Regions from separate parts of the Pantoea folii genome, predicted to be linked through region 3. Evidence: predicted binding sites of a transcription regulator. Region 3 holds the regulator's gene; each other region holds the start of a gene.
What was found. Region 3 encodes PurR, which represses purine synthesis genes. Its sites were predicted from a motif close to CANGCAAACGTTTGCNTG; they were not measured.

Region 1 (5,032 bases), on a different contig from region 3:
AGAATATGATTGTGCACGGTGATGGCGTCGCGATCCGCCAGCGACTCACTCAGTGCCAGTTTCAGCGCAGGGAATCCCTTATAGCCCAATTTTTGGGCAAACTTCACCACGCTCGACTGGCTGACGCCCGATTCCTCAGCCAGTTTTTGTGAACTCAGATGCCGTGCCCGATCCGGCTGCGACAGCAAAAAATCCGCCAGCCGACGCTCATTTAGCGCCAGTCGAGGGTAGAGCTGGCGAATTCGCAGCAATGAACTCATGTTCGATCCTTAATCCATCTAATCCCGCTTGAGCTTAGTCTCTTTTCGCACCATCAGGTTTTAATGACAGCACGCCGACACAAAGAATAAACTATTCAGCTGGCATTGTGGCCATTGGAATTAAAAATGACTGCTTTCGCCCCTGCCGTTGAAGCTGGCTACACTGTAGGGCAAGCCGTAGAAAGGAAAGATAAGGAGAGGAGTTTGACAAAGGGTACGCAACGCCGCGTGGTGTTTTTCGATCTGGATGGCACGCTGCATCAGCAGGACATGTTTGGCACCTTTATGCGTTATCTGCTGCGACGCCAGCCGATCAACCTGTTGCTGGTGGTGCCGCTGTTGCCGGTAATTGGCCTGGGAATGCTGTTTAAAGGACGCGCCGCACGCTGGCCAATGAGTTTACTGCTGTGGGCCATTACTTTTGGCCACAGTGAGCTGCGCCTGCGTCAGCGTGAGGCCGCGTTCGCGACATGGTTCCGCGAGCGCGTCACCGCTTTTCCGGTGGTGCAACAACGTCTGACCGATTATCTCAGCAGCGATGATGCGGATGTGTGGCTGATCACTGGTTCACCACAATCACTGGTGGAGCAGGTCTATTTCGATTCGGCCTTTCTGCCGCGCGTACAGCTGATTGCCAGTCAGATGCAACCCGGTTTAGGGGGACGCGTGCTGGCCATGCGTTGCCTCGGGCATGAGAAGGTCGCTCAACTCGAAGAGAAGATTGGTACACCATTGCAACTCTACAGCGGTTACAGCGACAGTAAACAGGATAACCCGCTGCTGTTCTTCTGCCAGCATCGCTGGCGGGTGACACCTCGCGGTGAGCTGCAACAGCTGGAGTGAATCATGCGGCGATTCCGTCTATAATGCGCCGCCTTTAAATTCGCAGGAGCTGCCCGGTGAACCCACAAACAGATGAATATTGGATGCGCCATGCGCTGGAGCTGGCGCGTCGCGCGTGGGAACAGGGCGAAGTGCCGGTGGGCGCGGTATTAGTGCAGGGCGATAAAGTGATTGGCGAAGGCTGGAATCGACCGATTGGTCAGTGCGACCCGACCGCGCATGCCGAAATCATGGCGCTGCGGCAGGGCGGAAAAATCCTCGAAAACTATCGCCTGCTTGATACCACGTTATATGTGACGCTGGAACCCTGCGTGATGTGCGCCGGTGCGATGGTACACAGTCGCATTACGCGGCTTGTATATGGCGCAAAGGATGAGAAAACGGGCGCAGCGGGCTCGCTCATGGACGTGATTGGTCACCCAGGTATGAATCATCAGATTCAGATTGATTGCGGTGTACTGGCGGACGAGTGTGCCGGAATGTTGAGTGACTTCTTCCGCATGCGCCGTGAGCAAAAGAAAGCGCTGCGCCAGGCGCAGCGCGAAGGTTAGTTCATCGCAATCTTAGGTTCGACCGCCGGGTAACCGGCGCCCAATTCGGCTTCCAGCGCCGACTGCTGAGCGATACGCTTCTCCTGCTCCTGCAGATATCCCACCAGACTGATCTGATACTTACGGATGTTCTCGACATAGTTGTAAGCTTCATGGCCGCGCGCGTAACCGTAGGAGGTTTGCGCGTAATAACGCTTCTGGCTTAGCATCGGCAGACGCTGTTTGACATCGGCCCAGCTATCAGGATTACCGCCTTGTTTGGCCGTCAGCTTGCGGGCATCCAGCATGTGCGCATAGCCCATGTTATACGCCGCCAATGCAAACCAGATGCGCTCATCATCAGGGATGGTGTCCGGCACCTTCTCCATCATACGTTGCAGGTATTCGCTGCCGCCACGGATGCTCTGCTCAGGATCAAGGCGATCGTTGACGTCGAGGCTGTCAGCGGTGTTACGCGTCAACATCATCATGCCGCGCACGCCGGTCGGTGAGGTCGCCTGCGGATTCCAGTGCGACTCCTGATAAGAGATGGCTGCCAGCAGACGCCAGTCCATGCTCGCCGCGTATTTCTCAAACAGCGGTTTGATATCCGGCAACGTGTTATCAATCGCGCGCAGGAAGGTGCGGGTATCCACGTAATCAAAAGTGCCAACGTGACCGAGATACTTCTCTTCGAGGCGCGCCATTGTGCCTTCTTCGCCCATCTGGCTGTAGAAGTCGAGCATTGCCGCATTCAGACTGTCATCATCACTGCGTGGCAGATACCAGGTGACCGGTTCTTCATCGGTGATGTCGAATGCTACGGCCAGCTGCGGATGGATGCGCTGCAATAAGCCGATGGTGACCGAATCGCCCACGGTGTAATCCAGCTTGCCGTCGGCGACGGCTTCCAGCAGCGCTTTCTGTCCCTGATCGGTAGAAATCGCCCAATCGAGATCGGGATAGCTGTCAGCTTTTGCGGAACGTAAAGTTGACAGATATGCCGAACCGGACTGCACAATCAGGCGGCCTTTCAAATCGCCGAGATTCTTCGGCCGTGGCTTATCAATGCGGTACACCAACTGCTGCGAAACAGAGTAGTAGCTCGGTCCACTTTGATAGTGGGCAAGGCGTTCACCGTTGTAGATCAACCCGGCGGCCAGCAAATCCGCCTTACCATCATCCAGATCGTCAAACAGATCGCCGAGGTTCGGACGCACCGTAACCTCAAGTTTGACGCCAAGATAATCGGCGAAGCGTTTCGCCAGCTCGTAATCCATACCGGCTGGTGCATTATTGATGGTGTAGTAAGTCAGCGGGGAGTTGACGGTACTGATGCGCAGCACTCCACGTGATTTAATCTGTGATAGCGCGTCTTTTCCGCCCCCGTACCAGGGGATGGAAGGCCACAGTGCCAGCGCAAGCAGCACGGTGATCAGACCGATAAACAGATAGTTTATTTTCAGGCGTTTCAAATAGTTGTCTCGTAATGGCTCACAGGCCTCTGTCTTTTAAAGGCAGTATTTGTGTTGTTTTTACTCCCAGAGCGAGGGGCATTTTGCGCAACAAAGTGCAGCAGGGCAACTTATATAGCAAGAATTGTGCAAAATTCAGCCAAATGCTGAGTGCCAGATTTTATGCGCAAACGGTTTCGTAACCCGTGCTGTTTCTCTATAATACCGCCCGTTTTCCCCTGTTGCGCCCAATGAAGCGTCGCCCGGCGCTTCGAAGACGAGAGATCTTTGATGATGGAAATTCTGCGTGGTTCGCCCGCTCTGTCGGCATTTCGTGTAAACAAACTGCTGACCCGCTTTCAGGACGCTCACCTGCCAGTGAGTGATATTTACGCCGAGTACGTCCATTTTGCCGATGTCAGTGCACCGCTCAGTGCGGATGAACATGCCCGCCTGCAACGTCTGCTGAAATACGGTCCTTCTCTCGCCGAGCACGCGCCACAAGGGCGTTTGTTACTGGTGACGCCGCGTCCCGGCACCATTTCTCCGTGGTCATCAAAAGCCACCGATATCGCGCACAACTGCGATCTGCCCCAGGTTATCCGCCTCGAACGCGGTATGGCTTTCTATGTGCAGGCGCCGCAGCTGACGGAAGCGCAATGGCAACAGCTGGCTAGCCTGCTGCATGACCGCATGATGGAGACCGTGTTCGGTGACCTGAATGATGCGCAGCAGTTGTTCGCACACCATGAACCACAGCCGCTGAAAAGCGTTGATGTGCTGGGTGCCGGTCGCCTTGCACTGGAACAGGCCAACACCACGCTGGGCCTGGCACTGGCCGATGACGAAATCGACTATTTGCTGAATGCCTTCACCAAACTGGGCCGCAATCCGAACGACATCGAGCTCTATATGTTTGCTCAGGCAAACTCAGAGCACTGCCGTCATAAAATCTTCAACGCCGACTGGATTATCGACGGTGAAAAACAGCCGAAGTCGCTGTTTAAAATGATCAAAAACACCTTTGAACACAATCCTGAGCACGTTCTGTCTGCTTATAAAGACAACGCCGCGGTGATGGAAGGTTCAAAAGTGGGCCGCTTCTACGCCGATGCGCAGAAGGGCGAATACACCTTCCATCAGGAAGAGGCGCATATCCTGATGAAGGTGGAAACCCATAACCACCCGACCGCGATTTCCCCGTGGCCAGGTGCTGCGACCGGTTCCGGTGGTGAAATCCGTGATGAAGGCGCAACGGGACGTGGCGCGAAGCCGAAAGCGGGCCTGGTCGGTTTCTCCGTTTCCAACCTGCGTATTCCGGGTTTTGAACAGCCGTGGGAAGAAGATTTTGGTAAGCCGGAGCGTATTGTTACCGCGCTGGATATCATGACTGAAGGCCCACTGGGCGGCGCAGCGTTCAACAACGAATTTGGCCGTCCTGCACTGAACGGATACTTCCGTACTTATGAAGAGCGCGTGAACAGCCATAATGGCTCAGAACTGCGTGGCTACCATAAGCCGATCATGCTGGCGGGCGGTATTGGTAACATCCGTGCTGACCACGTGCAGAAGGGTGAGATCGTCGTCGGCGCGAAACTGATCGTGCTCGGCGGGCCCGCGATGAACATTGGCCTCGGCGGCGGAGCAGCCTCTTCAATGGCCTCTGGTCAGTCTGATGCGGATCTGGATTTTGCATCTGTCCAGCGTGACAACCCGGAAATGGAGCGTCGCTGCCAGGAAGTGATCGACCGTTGCTGGCAGCTGGGCGAAGCCAACCCGATTCTGTTCATCCACGACGTCGGTGCTGGCGGTCTGTCTAACGCGATGCCAGAGCTGGTGAGTGATGGTGGCCGTGGCGGCAACTTCAACCTGCGTGACATCCTCAACGATGAGCCAGGCATGAGCCCGCTGGAAGTGTGGTGTAACGAATCCCAGGAACGTTATG
Region 2 (5,032 bases), on a different contig from region 3:
CGCCGGGAATGCCTGATTAATGAAACACACCCTGATTAAACTTTTTAGCTGCGCGTTGGTGGCATTTGGCTTGAGTGCCTGCCAGACACCGTCCACGGGCAGCGCGTTACACGATGGCACCAATCTTCCTGAGCCAGAAGTGCGGCTGCCTGATTATCTGGCGACCGATTGTCAAAACGTGTGGAAGATTGAAACGCCAACAGCCATGAGCAACCCCCTCTACTGGCAGCGTGCTATCGACTGTGGTGAGCGTTTATCCCCAGCGGAAGCGCGTGCTGAGGCACGGCGCTGGCCAGTACAAGGCTGGTCGCGTGCTTTTAAACAAGGCATTCTGCTGGCAAATGGCAATGTGACGCCCTTTGAGCGCCGTCAGTTCGTCGATACGCTAGACGGTTACAGCGCTTCCTATCCAGCCTCCGTGCGTCCGTTATTAATGTTGTGGCGTAGTAATCAGGCGGCGCAGCTGGCGTTAAGCGGTGAACGCAGCCGCTATGCTGCACTCCAGCAAAGCCACGATACTGAGCTGGATAACCTGCGCCAGCAGCAAACCAAACTGCGTCAATCACTGGAGGAGACTCAGCGTAAGCTTGAGCGCTTAACTGACATCGAACGCCAGCTGTCGTCCCGTAAACCGGCGGACAGCAGCGATACATCGCACGGCGCCAGTGATGCACAAAGTGAGGATCAGTGACCATGAAACAGTCTGCACGTTTACTGCTGGTGGATGACGATCCCGGCCTGCTTAAACTGCTTGGCATGCGCTTAAGCAGTGAAGGCTATCAGGTGACCACCGCCGCAAGTGGCCCGGATGCGCTGCGCCAGTTGCAGAAAGAGAAAGTTGATCTGGTGATCAGCGATCTGCGTATGGATGAAATGGACGGACTGGCGTTATTTGGCGAAATCCAGAAACGCCATGCGGGTTTGCCGGTGATCATTCTTACGGCGCACGGCTCGATCCCCGAAGCGGTTTCTGCCACGCAGCAGGGCGTATTCAGTTTCCTGACGAAACCGGTGGATCGTGACGCGCTGTATAAAGCCATTGATGAAGCGTTAGCACAGCGCGCGCCCGTCAGTGATGATACCTGGCGTGAAGCGGTAGTGACGCGCAATCCACTGATGCTGCGTTTGCTGGATCAAGCGCACATGGTGGCGCAATCCGACGTCAGCGTGTTAATCAATGGCCATAGCGGTACCGGAAAAGAAGTGCTGGCTCAGGCGATTCACGCCGCCAGCCCGCGTGCAAACAAGCCGTTTATTGCCATTAACTGTGGTGCGCTACCGGAGCAACTGCTGGAGTCTGAGCTGTTTGGTCACGCCAAAGGGGCTTTCACCGGTGCCGTGAGTGCGCGTGAAGGGCTGTTTCAGGCGGCGGAGGGTGGCACGCTGTTTCTTGATGAAATTGGTGATATGCCACAGGCGTTGCAGGTCAAACTCCTGCGCGTCTTGCAGGAGCGAAAAGTGCGTCCGCTGGGCAGTAATCGGGATGTCGATATCAACGTGCGCATCATCTCGGCCACCCATCGCGATCTGCCCAAAGCGATGGAGAAAAAGAGTTTCCGCGAGGATCTCTACTATCGCCTCAATGTGGTGAATCTGAAGATTCCCGCACTACATGAACGTGCAGAGGATATTCCGCTGTTGGCGAACCATCTCTTGCGCCAATCGGCCGAACGCCATAAACCCTTCGTGCGCAGCTTCTCTGTGGATGCGATGAAACGTTTAGTGGGGGCCAGTTGGCCTGGCAACGTGCGGCAGCTGGTCAACGTGATTGAGCAGTGTGTCGCGCTGAGCACGTCACCCGTGATCGGGGATGCGCTGGTTGAGCAGGCGTTAGCGGGTGAAAATACGGCGCTGCCGACTTTTGTTGAGGCACGTAATCAATTTGAGCTCAACTATCTGCGCAAATTGCTGCAAATGACCAAAGGAAATGTCACTAACGCTGCGCGTCTGGCTGGACGTAACCGTACAGAATTCTATAAGCTGCTGTCACGCCATGAGCTGGACGCCAGTGAATTTAAAGAGTAGCTTGCTGCGGCATATTGATTCATCCATTGACTACCCCAAATAATTTGAGTTGCAGTCAGACGGCAAACGAAAGCATCCCGATGAGCTTACTTCTTCAAGCGATTTGGGGAAAAGAGAGCCGCCAACCCCTCTGCAACTTGAAGCAGGACGGGTATATACTACTTGTTATCCGTCCATCATGGAGGGAGTGAAAAAAGGATCTGTCATGAAAAAGATCGATGCAATTATTAAACCATTCAAACTCGATGATGTGCGCGAAGCGTTGGCTGAAGTGGGCATCACCGGGATGACGGTCAGTGAAGTGAAGGGCTTTGGTCGCCAGAAAGGCCACACTGAGCTGTATCGTGGCGCGGAGTACATGGTCGATTTTCTGCCAAAAGTGAAAATCGAAATGGTGGTCGGTGATGACATCGTCGACACCTGCGTTGAAGCCATTATGAATACTGCGCAGACCGGCAAAATCGGCGACGGCAAAATCTTTGTGTTCGACGTGGCGCGCGTGGTGCGAATCCGTACCGGTGAAGAGGACGAAGAGGCGATCTAAGCCCCTTCGTTAGCCTGTTAAAAAGCCTGCATGATGCAGGCTTTTTTGTTTACAGCACTTTGTGCGGGCCAAAAACTTCATAATGGATACGATCGGCACTGATACCGGCATCGACCAGCTGCCGCGCGACAAACTGCATAAATGGCAGAGGGCCGCAAAGCCAGAACTGGCGGTCGGCCTGATTCAATTGGCTGGAGATGCCTGCGAGGTCCATGAATCCCTGCGCATCAAAACGGCCACTGTCCACGCTTTCCGGCTCGCGATACCAGATATGGCTGGTGAAATGTGGCAGGCGAGCACCTGTGGCTTGCACTTCATCCGCGAAAGCATGCTGTGCACCACATTCGGCCGCATGTAGCCAGTTAACCGCACCCGCATACTGCTGTTCAGCCAGGCTGGCTAACATCGCCAGCATCGGAGTTTGGCCCACACCGGCAGAAATCAGCGTGATCGGCGCGGTCCCTGTTGTTTGCAAATAGAAATCACCCGCCGGTGCCGCACATTGCACAATATCACCGACCTTCGCATGGGCGTGCAACCAGCCGGAAACGCTACCGTGTTCTTCGCGCTTCACCGCGATACGATAAGATTTAGCGTTGGGGCGATGGGTGAGTGAATACTGGCGATGCTGGATACTCTCGTTACCTTCAGGTCGCAGACTAACGGCCAGGTATTGTCCGGGCAGGAAGTCTGCCACGGGCTGGCCATCGTTGGGAACCAGTTCAAAGCTTTTGATCACCGAGCTTTCAGTGTTGATAGCACGGATACGGAAGTCACGCGCGCCACGCCAGCCGCCGACTTTCTCTTCTGAGGCGCAATAAATCGCCTCTTCACGCTGGATAAACACATCCGCCAGCACCCCGTAAGCTTTGCCCCACGCCTGTAAGACGTCATCGCCGGGATTGAGTAACTCTTCGATGGTGGCCAGCAACGTTTCACCGACTACCGCATATTGCGCGGGCTGAATGTTCAGGCTGGTGTGCTTCTGCGCAATTTTCTCTACCGCCGGCAGCAGCACCGCCAGGTTCTCCAGGTTGCTGCCGTACGCGACAATGGCATTAAACAGCGCCTCACGCTGATTGCCACTGCGCTGATTATTCATGTTGAAGACGTTTTTCAGTTCCGGATGTGCCGTTAACAAACGTTGGTAGAAGTGGCCAGTGAGTTGCGGGCCAAGCTGAGCAATAGCGGGCAGGGAAGACTTTACGGTAGCGATAGTTTGCGCATCAAGCATGGTGAATGCCTCACAGTGAATTTAAACATGCATTTTAAATGCATCTTATGATCGTTCATCCAGCCTGTAAATCCCCTGTTTTGATTGCGGGTTAGGTGCTGAAGCTGGAAGCTGGCCCACAAACCTGAAAAATATTCCTCTCCACCGTGAGCAAATATCGTGATTTACAGGATTGCAAAAAGGCGTAAAAAACCCGTTCCAGCGCCGTGCCAATCGTTTGCGTAAAAAGAGGGGATTGGCGCTACCGTCACCTGTCAAAACCGTTTACACTGTTGGCCTTCGCCCCTTGCCGGGGCCTAAACTGCCGTTAAAAAAGTTAGCTAGTCAGGAGATGCCGGATGTTAAAGCGTGATATGAACATTGCCGATTATGATGCCGAGTTGTGGCAGGCTATGGAGCAAGAGAAGGTGCGTCAGGAAGAGCACATCGAACTGATTGCTTCTGAAAACTACACCAGCCCACGCGTTATGCAGGCGCAAGGTTCACAGCTCACCAACAAATATGCCGAAGGATATCCGGGCAAACGCTACTACGGCGGATGTGAATACGTTGATATCGTTGAGCAGCTGGCAATCGATCGCGCGAAAGCGCTGTTTGGCGCAGACTTTGCCAACGTACAGCCGCACTCTGGCTCACAGGCCAACTTCGCGGTTTACACTGCGCTGTTGCAGCCGGGCGACACCATCCTCGGTATGAACCTGGCGCACGGTGGTCACCTGACGCACGGTTCACCAGTGAACCTGTCAGGCAAGCTGTATAACGTCATCCCTTACGGCATCGACGAAACCGGCAAAATCAACTACGACGAACTGGCTGAGCTGGCTAAAACGCATAAGCCAAAAATGATCGTCGGTGGTTTCTCTGCATACTCTGGCGTGTGTGACTGGGCAAAAATGCGCGAAATCGCTGATAGCGTGGGCGCTTACCTGTTCGTTGACATGGCACACGTTGCCGGTCTGATCGCCGCTGATGTCTACCCGAACCCGGTTCCGCATGCACACATCGTGACCTCAACCACCCACAAGACTCTGGCGGGTCCACGTGGTGGCCTGATTCTGGCGAAAAACGGCGACGAAGATCTGTACAAAAAACTGAACTCTGCGGTGTTTCCGGGTGGTCAGGGTGGTCCATTGATGCACGTGATCGCGGGTAAAGCGGTGGCGTTCAAAGAAGCAATGGAGCCAGAGTTCAAATCTTACCAGCAGCAAGTGGCTAAAAACGCCAAAGCA
Region 3 (5,032 bases):
TCGGGTAAATGGCGCCATTGGCCAGTGCCATGCCACAGAAAGGCAGCAACAGAGCAATCAACGAAGGCGCAGGCAGCATCGCGACGACAAACAGACTTAATATGCTCAGGCTGTAAAGCACCAACAGCCACGGCAGCAGTTGCGATCCTTGATATCGGCTCAGCATCGCGCGGCAACCAAAGCCACCAATCAAAAATGCGATGGTTTGCGGAATATAGCTCAGACCAATATCGGCGGGCGTTAAACCCGCAGACGCCAGGATAAACGGCGAACCGGTTAGCCAGGCAAAGAAACTGGCAGAACAGGCAGAGTAGATCAGCACGTTGCCGCTGTAGACACGCGTGGAGAGCAGATTCAGCCAGCCGGGTTGCGGAGCATTATCTGCTTTGGCTTTTTTAGGCGCAGCAAGCTGCAGCGTGCCGATGACCAGCAGCACGGCAATGATCGTCAGCACGACAAAGATACTGCGCCAGTGGAAATGGCCCATCAGCCATGCACCTAACAAAGGTGCCAGCGCAGGAGAAAGGGCAACCAGCGGCATTATGGTAGCAAAAACTTTATTGGCCTGGGCTTTGGGGTAGCGATCGACCACCAGTGCCTGCCAGCTGACCGCGGCGGCGCACACGCCAACCGCCTGCACAAAGCGCAGTGCCAGCATCATATTGACGTCCGTCACCCATAACATCCCCAGGCAACCCAGGGCAAAAATCGTCAAACCTGCCAATAAAATGGGTTTACGTCCAAAGCGATCTGATAACGGTCCCCAGAATACCTGGGCGCAGGCAAAACCACCGAGAAATAGACTGAGGCTGGCGCTGATGGTGCCCGGCGCGGTGGCGAAGTCACGCTGCATATCGCCAAAAGCAGGCAGATACATATCCGTAGCGAGGAAGCCGAGCATGCTGAGCACGGCAAGATAGGGCATAAATCCTTTTGACGACAACATAGTAATTCTCATTGGCAGATTGAACGTCGGGGAGTGTAAAAGAGTGCGTCATTCTTTGTGAAACGCTAATATTTGCGCAGTGCTGTTAAAATTTTTGAAGGCAAAAGTATGTGGTCTGAGTATGCGCTGGAAGTAGTGGACGCCGTCGCGCGCAATGGCAGTTTCAGCGCAGCGGCGCAGGAATTACATCGCGTGCCCTCTGCCGTTAGCTATACGGTGCGCCAGCTGGAAACCTGGCTGGCCGTGCCGTTGTTTGAGCGTCAGCACCGTGAGGTGGTGTTAACCCCTGCAGGCGAGCATTTTGTGCGGGAAGGGCGATCTGTTATCAAAAAAATGCTGGCAACCCGCAGGCAATGCCAGCAACTGGCGAATGGCTGGCGCGGACAGCTCAGTATTGCCGTGGATTGCATTGTAAAACCCCAGCGTACCCGACAACTGGTAAAGGATTTTTACCGTCATTTCCCGGATATGGAATTGATCATCAGTTACGAGGTATTTAACGGTGTATGGGATGCCTTAGCAGACGGGCGGGTCGATGTGGCGATTGGTGCCACCCAGGCAATCCCGGTGGGTGGACGTTTTGCCTTTCAGGATATGGGTGCTCTCAACTGGTGTTGTGTGGTCAGTCCTGATCATCCTCTGGCCGCGAGTGCCGATCTCAACGAAGAAGCGCTGCGTGCCTGGCCATCGCTGGTACTGGAAGATACCTCTCGCGCATTACCACGACGCATGACCTGGACATTGGATAATCAGCGGCGTTTAGTGGTGCCAGAGTGGGAAACAGGGATGGATTGTTTGCAGGCGGGATTGTGCGTGGGCATGGTGCCGGGCCACCTCGCGCGACCTTTACTCGACAGTGGCGCGCTGGTGGAGCTATCACTGCCGCAGCCGTTTCCGGAAAGTCCCTGCTGCGTCAGTTGGTCAGAACAGCGTGCGTCACCCGCGCTGGAGTGGTTACTCGCCTATCTTGGCGATGCTGAAACGCTGAACCACGAGTGGCTCAGCGAAAATCAGCTTTAACGGCGGTAATCACGGAATGGACCGTCCGCCACGGAGCGACGCTCAATCAGTGTAGGCTGGACCTCAATGGTTTGCGGCTCTTCGCGTTTGCTGGTGATGCGATCCAGCAGCATTTCCAGCGCTTTTTTGCCCAACTCCGCTTTCGGCTGGTGAACTGTAGTGAGCGCAGGGGTGAAGTAGCGCGCGTTGCGCACGTTATCATAGCCAATCACGGAGATGTCCTGCGGCACGCGCAGTCCCATCTCATCGGCGGCACAGATCGCGCCCATCGCCATGATATCGCCCCCGCAGAACACGGCGGTCGGACGCTGTTTCTGATTAAGGATCTGCTGCATCGCCTGATAACCCGATTCTGGCTCGAAGTCGCCCTGAACAACCCATTCAGGCCGCACGGTCACACCGCCTTCGCTCATCGCCTGCAGGAAGCCCGCATGGCGCCCGCCGCCGGTGTTGCGCTCCATTTGACCCGGAATCGCACCGATATCTCGGTGACCGCGCTCGATAAGGTAGCGTCCAGCCAGGTAACCCCCCTGGAAGGCGTTATCCTGTACGGTATCGGTGAAGTCGCCGCGAGAGGCGCCCCAGTCCATCACGACCATCGGAATGTTGCGGTTGTCTTCCAGCATCTGCAGCAAATCGTCAGGATACTCGGAGCACATGACTAACAGACCATCCACACGCTTTTGCGCCATCATCGACAGGTAAGCGCGCTGCTTTTGCAAATCGTTATGTGCGTTGCCCAGAATCAAGGTATAGCCGCGTTCGAAACAGTGGTTCTCAACCGCTTCGATAATTTCGGCAAAGTAGGGCGCTTCGCTGGAAGTGGCTAACAGTCCCAGCGTTTTGGTGTGATTCACCTTCAGACTACGCGCAACGGCGCTCGGCGAATAGTGCAGCTCTTTAATCGCTTCCCATACGGCGTTACGCGTTTCCTCTGCAACAAAACGCGTTTTGTTGATGACATGCGAAACGGTGGTGGTAGATACACCCGCGCGTTTCGCTACATCTTTAATTGTTGCCATGAAAAAGGTACTCCCCGGCTTATCGCAACTTACTGATAAGTATATTGTTAAACGTTTGCGTCTGCGAAGGGTTTTATGCCCTAAAAGGGGGGCAAATCTGCCGTATCAGGCAGGGAAAATCACTTCAGCAGGCTGTAAATACAGCATGCGCAAAATCAGTTGCGCAACGAAAGGCGGCGATTCTAGCAAGCCAGCGCGGATAAGACGAGATTTTTGCCCACCGCTGTGCGAAAATTGTTTTAACCCTAATAAATGTGTGACTAAGGAGAAGTGATGAGTACAGATTTAAAGCTGGCGCTAATGACCACGGTTGGCGCACTGTTGATGATTATTGCGTTTAGCTTCACCGCCATTCTTCATTAATTCAAAGCGCATCAATAAAAAAAGCCGGCACTGATTAAGCGTCCGGCTTTTTTTGTGGCGAGAGCCACAGGATGTTGCGCAACAATTAGCGAATAGTTTTTGGAGTCATCATACGGCGCGCACCGACATAGTGTTTCTGCCAGTAGTCTTCGCCCAATGCGCTAATCTGAATGTCTTTACCGGTGCGGGGTGACTGAATAAATTTACCGTTGCCGAGGTAAACGCCCACATGATCGGCAGTCCCGCGATTATTGATGCGGAAGAATACCAAATCCCCTTTCTCCAGCATCTCACGCTTAATGGGCGCGGCATCGTGCAGGTGATACATCTCATTCGCCGTGCGTGGGAATTTGTATTTGACGAGATCTTTATAGGCATACCAGACTAAACCACTGCAATCGAAACCGGTATGGGGTGAGGTGCCACCCCACTGGTAAGGCTTGCCCAGTTGTCCCATCAACTTCGTCATCGCGGTTTCGCGTGCCTTTTGGTAGCGCAGGCGGTGGGATTTGCTCATCTTGATGCCAGTGAGTCCCTGAACTTCATCGTCCACATCTGGGGACTTTTTCGCGAGGCGTTGATGGCCATACTTTTTCAATGGCGACTTCAGCAGGGATTTTTTGCGGCTGGATTTGTTTAAGGCGGTTTCGGTTTTACTCTGCTTTTTCAGCTTGAGCTTCTGCACGGTGGTCAGGCGAGACTTTTTAGCCGTTGATTTAACCGGGCGTCGCTTGCGGCGCTCATCTTCACGCGCACTTTTTTTCTCAGCATTATGCAAACTGGCATTAATCGGGGCATGCTGAGAAGCAGAAGCCACGTTAAAAAACAGTTGCGCAAAAGCCAGTATGAAAAGCGTAATCAGTAAACGCATAGTCCGGTTACAGGTTAAGCAGTCTGGCAAAAAGCAGGCTGCGGCAGAGTAAGAGAAATCTGATCAACGATCAGCGCCGAAGCAATTCTAATCCACTTTTTTTCCAAAAGGTAAGGCCTTTTTCTATTAATCTGTTACCAGGTAGATAATGTCGCTAAATTGAGCGATTTCAGCTGTTTAACGCAGCGAAATTATTGCTAATTATTAATTTGTTCATGCTTATTAATGATAGGAAAATGTTATCTGTACCCTCAGCACTTAACAAACATGGCGATCAGCTGGTCGGTAACGCAAAATCCCGTTTTCAGTGCGGGGCTGAAGTCGCTACAATAAACAAACACGAAGTGAAGGATTAAGGAAGGCAATAATGAGTACTGTTGAAAAAATTCAGCGCCAGATCGCAGAAAACCCGATTCTGTTATACATGAAAGGTTCCCCGAAACTGCCAAGCTGCGGTTTCTCAGCACAGGCTGTGCAGGCGCTTTCTGCCTGTGGTGAGCGCTTCGCGTATGTGGATATTCTGCAAAACCCGGATGTCCGTGCAGAATTGCCAAAATACGCCAACTGGCCGACTTTCCCGCAATTGTGGGTGGATGGCGAGCTGGTCGGCGGTTGCGACATTATCGTTGAGATGTTCCAGCGTGGCGAATTGCAGCCGCTGGTGAAAGAAACCGCTGAGAAGTATAAAGAAGCGGAATAATTGCGAAGGCCGACACATGTCGGCCTTTTCTTTGCGTACTCATCCGGCAATCAGCCAATCAGCCAATCAGCCAATCAGCCAATCAGCCAATCAGGCAGAGGCATCGTCTT

Region 1: purL (phosphoribosylformylglycinamidine synthase) is a predicted target of PurR. The motif match lies at 3,272-3,289, and genes of this name have one in related genera.
Region 2: hmpA (NO-inducible flavohemoprotein) is a predicted target of PurR. The motif match lies at 4,010-4,027, and genes of this name have one in related genera.

Annotation. Positions count from the first base shown of each region.
Region 1 covers NZ_JBWXON010000025.1:64,056-69,087, forward strand. The annotation lists gene AC1MDE_RS23435 (MurR/RpiR family transcriptional regulator) at 1-260, opposite strand, end outside; gene yfhb (phosphatidylglycerophosphatase C) at 465-1,103, shown strand; gene tadA (tRNA adenosine(34) deaminase TadA) at 1,160-1,654, shown strand; gene mltF (membrane-bound lytic murein transglycosylase MltF) at 1,651-3,108, opposite strand; gene purL (phosphoribosylformylglycinamidine synthase) at 3,379-5,032, shown strand, end outside.
Region 2 covers NZ_JBWXON010000025.1:73,366-78,397, forward strand. The annotation lists gene AC1MDE_RS23460 (sensor histidine kinase) at 1-16, shown strand, start outside; gene qseG (two-component system QseEF-associated lipoprotein QseG) at 20-691, shown strand; gene glrR (two-component system response regulator GlrR) at 694-2,025, shown strand; gene glnB (nitrogen regulatory protein P-II) at 2,231-2,569, shown strand; gene hmpA (NO-inducible flavohemoprotein) at 2,619-3,803, opposite strand; gene glyA (serine hydroxymethyltransferase) at 4,142-5,032, shown strand, end outside.
Region 3 covers NZ_JBWXON010000031.1:4,217-9,248, forward strand. The annotation lists gene punC (purine nucleoside transporter PunC) at 1-946, opposite strand, end outside; gene punR (DNA-binding transcriptional activator PunR) at 1,055-1,966, shown strand; gene purR (HTH-type transcriptional repressor PurR) at 1,963-2,988, opposite strand; gene cydH (cytochrome bd-I oxidase subunit CydH) at 3,262-3,351, shown strand; gene AC1MDE_RS24940 (C40 family peptidase) at 3,437-4,222, opposite strand; gene AC1MDE_RS24945 (Grx4 family monothiol glutaredoxin) at 4,587-4,922, shown strand; gene rnt (ribonuclease T) at 5,013-5,032, opposite strand, start outside.